3 regions of the Ectobacillus sp. OTK genome follow, and region 3 is predicted to be linked to each of the others. Evidence: riboswitches for the same ligand, from Rfam matches in the RefSeq annotation. Region 3 holds a riboswitch; each other region holds the start of a gene.
What was found. Region 3 has a riboswitch for lysine ahead of lysA (diaminopimelate decarboxylase). Riboswitches for the same ligand answer to the same signal wherever they lie in the genome.

Region 1 (2,278 bases), 2.1 Mb from region 3:
GTTCCCCGACAAGCCTTTACCCTCGGGGAATCCTCCTTTTACTCTCTCGTCTTTTTTTCCTTCTCTGCCCGCACAAACTCATGAAACATCTTCATAAGCGCACGCTTTTCAATACGTGACACATAGCTTCTTGAAATACCGAGCGCCTTCGCAATTTCCCGCTGCGTCTTTTCCTTCTCCATCCCAAGACCGAATCGATTGACGACGACCTCTTTTTCGCGTTCATCCAGCACATCAATATACTCCCTAATTTTCTCAAGCTCCATGCTGAGCTGAATCGTATCAATCACATCCTCAGATTCCGATTTCAAAATATCAATCAAAGAAATTTCATTCCCTTCTTTGTCTTGACCAATCGGATCATGAAGCGATACATCCTTCTTTGTTTTCTTTAACGCCCGCAGGTGCATCAGAATCTCATTTTCGATACAACGAGCCGCATACGTTGCCAGCTTCGTCCCCTTTCCCTGCGAAAAGCTTTCGATCGCTTTAATTAAACCAATCGTTCCAATCGAGATTAAATCCTCTGCATCTTCCCCAGTGTTTTCAAACTTCTTTACGATGTGTGCCACAAGCCGCAGGTTATGTTCAATGAGGAGATTGCGCGCATTCGCGTCACCCTGCTCCATTAATTCCAAGTATCTTTTTTCATCGTCAGGCGAAAGCGGCTGCGGAAACGCGTTGTTTTTTACGTACGAGACAAACAATAAGAGCTCCTTAATCATATAACCGATTGCTGCGAGTAAACCCATCCCTTCACCTCCGCGAAAAGTGGTGTTCGTTATTATATGTATGCGGCAGCGGGGGTGTCCTTGTTTGTCCTAGGGGATTTTAAGGAAGTGGAGAAAGTCCGGCTGAAGATATCGTGTGGATTACAAAACACTGAAGCTGCGGACACTTACTATATTAATAAAACTATTGCAACTTCTTTCCGTTCTTTGTATAATTTATTTCGTCTTTAAAAATTTCATAGATATGAAATCCTCATCAATCCGATGAGGTAGAGGTCGCGGCTTTTATGAGTAGGACGGATGAGATGCAGAGAACATCATAGACTCCGTTAGAAAGGAAAAGTCGCCGAAGTTTGTGTTTCTCTCTGGGGGCATGAGCTGGGGCTGTTTCCGAACAGGGACAGAACTGTCACGTTTGCGAAATCCGGCAAACGTGATGCGCTATCTTACGGAAGGCATGATGTGGGCAGTATATAACAGCCGTCAATCCTTCGACGGCTTTTTCTATTTCCCCGCTCCTTCCACTATCACGAATGAATAGGAGTATTTGTATGAAACGTACAACAAAAACAGTATCATCCGTCATACCAGCAGAAACTGAGTTAAAGCGCGGATTAAAATCACGGCATTTAACAATGATTTCACTCGGCGGAACGATTGGTACAGGTTTATTTTTAGCAAGCGGCGGTGCTATTCACACAGCCGGGCCAGGCGGAACCCTTGTTTCTTACCTCGCTATCGGGATTATGGTGTACTTCCTTATGACCAGCTTGGCAGAAATGGCAACATTCATGCCTGTGGCCGGATCATTCAGCACATATGCAACGAAATTTGTTGATCCTGCATTAGGATTTGCACTTGGCTGGAATTATTGGTATAACTGGGCCATTACAATTGCAGCTGAATTATCCGCTGTCACGATGATTATGAAGTTTTGGTTCCCGGAAAGCTCTTCTCTCTTATGGAGTGCTCTTTTTCTACTCGTTATGTTTGGCCTCAACTATTTATCCGTCAAAGGATTCGGAGAAGCAGAGTACTGGTTTTCTTTAATTAAAGTTGTTACTGTTATTATCTTTTTAATCGCAGGGTTTCTTATGATTTTTGGAATTATTGGCGGAAAAGCAGTCGGTTTTAAGAATTTTACAATCGGCGACGCTCCATTTCATGGCGGATTTATGACAATGCTCGGTGTGTTCATGGCTGCTGGATTCTCCTTTCAGGGGACAGAGCTTTTAGGCGTAGCAGCCGGCGAAACAGAGGATCCGCGCCGCAATATTCCTCGTGCGGTTCGACAAGTATTTTGGCGTATTCTTTTATTCTATGTTCTGGCCATTCTCGTAATCTCTCTCTTAATTCCTTATACAAATGAGAATTTAGCCAACGGTGATATTTCAGTCAGCCCATTCACGCTCGTGTTTGATAAAGTTGGAATTGCCTTTGCTGCATCCGTCATGAACGCAATTATTTTGACTGCAGTGTTATCAGCAGGAAACTCCGGAATGTACGCTTCAACACGAATGCTTTGGGACTTAGCACGTGAAGGCAAA
Region 2 (2,278 bases), 1.5 Mb from region 3:
ATGCTTGTTTTGTAAGTACTATAGCTTGAAAAAGAAGCGATAGCAAGGATAAGAAAAAAGAGCCGTAAGAAAACCTACGGCCCAGTTCTTAATATGGATCTGCTTCGTGACCCATTTGTTTAGATTTATCAACAGCTTGATCAGATGCTGCATAGCTTGTATGATCCTGTCGGCCCTCGATTCCCAACTGTACGAACATTTTGATTGTCCGTAATGGGATGGCCTTGCCGATTTGTTAGTGTCATTTCTGTTTCACTTTCTCCCATACGAGAATCTGAGGAGCTTCCGACTCCGTTAACAGAGGTGCCTAGCACTTCTTCGTTTGAGTGATCATGATTCATGATAAGACCGCCTTCTCCAAAGGTTTATAAATTACACATGGATATTTTATTCATGGAGGAGGGGGTTATACAATTTTTAGTAATTTTAATCGCACGTTTATTTTTTTGATATAATTTTATTGAGAGGGGATAAAGTCTGTGTGTATGTTAGTTAAAATAATAAAATGTCTAGACTATTTGTTTTTATATAAGAATTCAGTTTGTTAATTTTATGGTAAAATGAGCGAAGTTATTTAATTTAGAAGAAAAATTTATTGTTTTTTCTGAATTTTCAGTTCTGTTGAACAATCTAAATATATGGCACTTATGACTTGGAATAATATTTCATGTTGACGCATGGATATTCCCTGTGTATGCTAGATTAGTATAATAAAATAATACTTCCTCATCAGCTCAAGATGAGGTAGAGGTTGCGGTGCTTAAGAGTACATAGCGGGAGAGCCGGAGAGCTTAATGAATGCGATGGAAAGGAAGCACTGCCGAAGCGCTGCGGTTCTCCGGCCGAAGCAGCTGGGGCTGTATCCGAATAGGTGCAGAACTGTCATAGGAGTTGCTATGATGAACTATCTTTTTGTCTGATGCGGATAAGTTTGTCTTCACACCCGTCAGAAGGTGTGTTTTTTGTGCTTATATAAAATATGCAATGGCAAAAAGCAGATAACTATCTACTTTTGAGCGAGAGGATACATTGAGAGGGGAAAAATAAATGAGTAAAGGCAATAAGCTTGGCTTATGGATTTTGACATCCCTTGTTGTGGGGAATATGGTTGGATCCGGTATTTTTATGCTGCCTCGTTCCTTATCAGAAGCTGCCAGCCCGGCTGGGGTAATGGGTGCTTGGGTTTTAACGGGAGTTGGTGTACTCATGACGGCTTTAGTATTCGGAAACTTGGCGATTCGCAAGCCGAACCTAAATGGCGGCCCGCAAATTTACGCTAAGGAATTGTTTAAGCTAGGCTCAAAGGCATCACTTTTATCCGGCTTTATGGCTTCTTGGGGATATTGGATTGGAAACCTGGCTGGTAATATTGCAATTATTACGACATTTGCTGGGTATTTGTCTACATTTTTCCCTGTACTTACAAGTGAAGCGGAACTGTTCACAGCCGGTTCCTTTACGTTGAAGCTAGGAAACGCATTAACATTCCTAGTATGTACGTTGTTATTGTGGGCAACCCATTTTATTATTTTACGCGGTTTAGAAAATGCCGGTAAACTTAACTTTTTGGCAACAGCTGCAAAGGTGGTTGGATTTGCGCTGTTTATTATCGTTGGTTTGTTCGCATTCGAGAAAACGAATATGCTGCCGTTCGTAGCTGATAAGACGGATGAGGCAGGCAATGCGATCGGATTATTTGGACAAATTAATAATGCGGCAGTTGCAACGCTTTGGGCATTTATCGGTGTTGAGTCAGCAGTAGTATTTGCATCTAGAGCAAAGAAGCAAGTCGATGTGAAACGCGCGACTACGCTTGGTTTGTTTATCGCACTTGCAATTTATATCGGTATTAGTACACTTGTCATGGGGATGCTGGATCAAGAGACATTGATTCATTCTGATAAACCGCTGATTGATGCGATTTCGACTGTGCTTGGTCCAATCGGCGGCAAAGTGCTGGCTGGAGTAGGGCTTATCAGCTTAATCGGTTCTACTATTGGCTGGGTGATGCTAAGCGCTGAGGTGCCGTATCAGGCTGCGAAGCAGGGGATGTTTATCTCAGCATTTTTAAAAGAAAATAAAAATGGGACTCCGGCATTTTCCCTTGTTGTGACCAACTTGCTTGGACAGCTGTTTATTTTCTCAACAGTTTCCAACTCTATTTCTGCAGCGTTTGATTTTGTCATTGTTGTTGCGACGCTTTCGTACTTAATACCATATTTCATCTCGTCTATTTTCCAACTCAAGCTTGTCATTACGGGAGAGACGTATGAAAATG
Region 3 (2,278 bases):
CAACGTACTGTTGTCCGCCTGCTTTTCAGTTATTCTCATCTTGCTTTCATACAAGCTCGCTTGCACGAATACGATCCTTTTGCACAAGATCTTCTAATGTTTCCCGCTCTACAACAACCTGCGCTTTACCATCCTTTACAAATACAACAGCAGGGCGCGCGATGCGGTTATAGTTATTTGCCATCGAATATCCGTACGCCCCTGTGCAGGAAATCGCAAGTAAATCACGTGATGCCGCTTCTGGAAGCTTTATATCCCAAAGCAGCATATCGCCGCTCTCACAGCACTTCCCGGCAATCGATACAACTTCCTCTGGCTCTTCATTCGCTCGATTTGCCAAAATTGCCTCATACTTCGCACCGTACAATGCAGGGCGAATGTTATCTGTCATTCCCCCATCCACGGCCACGTATTTGCGAATGCCTGGGATGTCCTTAATGGAACCGATTGTATACAGAGTTGTGCCAGCATCACCGACAATGCTGCGACCCGGCTCAATCCAAATTTCCGGCAGAGGATAATTGCGCTTCGTAAACTGCTCGCGCACCGCATCCGTCATCTCTTTAATATATTGTACAGCTGGAAGAGGTGTGTCACCTTCTGTATAGCGAATGCCAAAGCCGCCGCCAAGATTTAAAATTGGCATTGTATGTCCTGTTTCAGAACGAACATCGTCTACAAAGGCTGCTAATACTTCAACAGCACGAACAAATCCATCTGTTTCAAAAATTTGAGAACCGATATGAGAATGGATTCCAAGTACATTGTAGTACGGCTTCGATACCGCATGCTTTACCGCCTGCAGCGCCTGCCCGCTAGAAACGCCAAAGCCAAATTTTGAATCATCCTGGCCTGTCGTAATATATTCATGCGTATGTGCCTCAACACCAGGCGTTACACGAAGCAAAATATTCACCTTTTGCTCACGGTCTTTTGCTAAATCATGCAGAACCTCCAGCTCAAAGAAGTTATCTACAACGAAGCAGCCAATATTTGCTTCAAGTGCCATTACCAGCTCTTCTTCTGTCTTATTGTTACCGTGAAAATGAATGCGTTCTGCAGGAAAGCCTGCTTGCAGCGCCGTATACAATTCTCCTCCAGATACAACATCTAAAGACATATTTTCCTCTGCAGCTAAACGGCTCATTTCCATGCACAAAAACGCCTTGCTTGCGTATGCTACTTGATAGGAAAAGCCGCTTTCCTGAAACGCACGGTTATAAGCACGACATTTTTCCCGAATTAATGCTTCATCATATACATAAAGCGGTGTGCCGTATGTTTTTGCCAATTCCGTCGTGTCACAGCCTCCGATTTCTAAATGTCCTTTGTCGTTAATTCTGCTTGTGCCGTGCAAATACATCTAAATTTCCCCCTTATCTATACGTTCTGCAACCCATATCCATTTCTCCAAAGAAAAAGGAAACAGTGAAGCTAAGAACACGATCCGTTTCATTTGTATAAACAAAAAACGCGCCGAACTTCTATGTTCACACGCGCTTCTTACAGAAAATGACAACTTAAACTATGCATCCTACATATTTTCATATAAGAAACCGCATCAGCATCTCTAATAGCTCCCCACAAGATGAACTTGTGACAGTTCTACACTTATTCAGTGCAGACCCAGCAGCAAAACATGGCAGCTGTTTTGCCGCTTCGGCAGTTATCCCTTTCGTGCTGTGTTCTTTAATCCTGCACGATTTCGCACAGCCTACTCTTGATTTCTGCAGCCTCTATTTGCGAGAACAGATGAGGCTGTTGTATTTATTTTTGATGATATTAAAGATAGCAGAGGAAAATGCACATTGTCAAATATTTTTTCAATATTCCATTCACATTTATGTAGAAAAATGAAATATTATGCATTCTTCCTAGAAGCAGGCACAAAAGTCTCTCTCTTTCTTACACTGGCTTTCGACATGCTAGCTTTGTGTTATCAGGCAAGCGCTTTACATTCGTGTTTTTCACTTCCCAGTCCCCTTGCTCATTATCAAACGTAATCGTTACCTTCTCAAAAGGAGGCTCCGGTTTTCCATATGGCTTCTGTTCATACGTAATCACCTCAATAGAAGATCGAAATAAGTACGTACCACTGTAAAGCTTCTTCATCTCTGCAATTTTCGGACAGTCATACTTCTTTTGCACTCCATAATGCTTTTGAATCTCCTCATTGATTTGTGGAAATAGCACAGAATAAAAAGCATCCTCAAGCATAGGAAGTGATGGGGCATTTGCCGATGCTGCCGAACTGCTATATAAGAAAAAGCATAAGATT

Region 1: it holds a riboswitch for lysine, as region 3 does, so the genes downstream of both, AC6HZ4_RS21405 (amino acid permease) here and lysA (diaminopimelate decarboxylase) in region 3, are expected to answer to the same signal.
Region 2: it holds a riboswitch for lysine, as region 3 does, so the genes downstream of both, AC6HZ4_RS03885 (amino acid permease) here and lysA (diaminopimelate decarboxylase) in region 3, are expected to answer to the same signal.

What each region holds. Positions count from the first base shown of each region.
Region 1 is NZ_AP048547.1:4,308,397-4,310,674, forward strand. It holds gene sigK (RNA polymerase sporulation sigma factor SigK) at 39-752, opposite strand; lysine riboswitch at 994-1,183, shown strand; gene AC6HZ4_RS21405 (amino acid permease) at 1,283-2,278, shown strand, end outside.
Region 2 is NZ_AP048547.1:769,343-771,620, forward strand. It holds partial or broken gene AC6HZ4_RS03880 (catalase) at 168-341, opposite strand; lysine riboswitch at 738-915, shown strand; gene AC6HZ4_RS03885 (amino acid permease) at 1,048-2,278, shown strand, end outside.
Region 3 is NZ_AP048547.1:2,245,915-2,248,192, reverse strand. It holds gene lysA (diaminopimelate decarboxylase) at 47-1,363, opposite strand; lysine riboswitch at 1,567-1,747, opposite strand; gene AC6HZ4_RS10905 (DUF3888 domain-containing protein) at 1,906-2,278, opposite strand, start outside.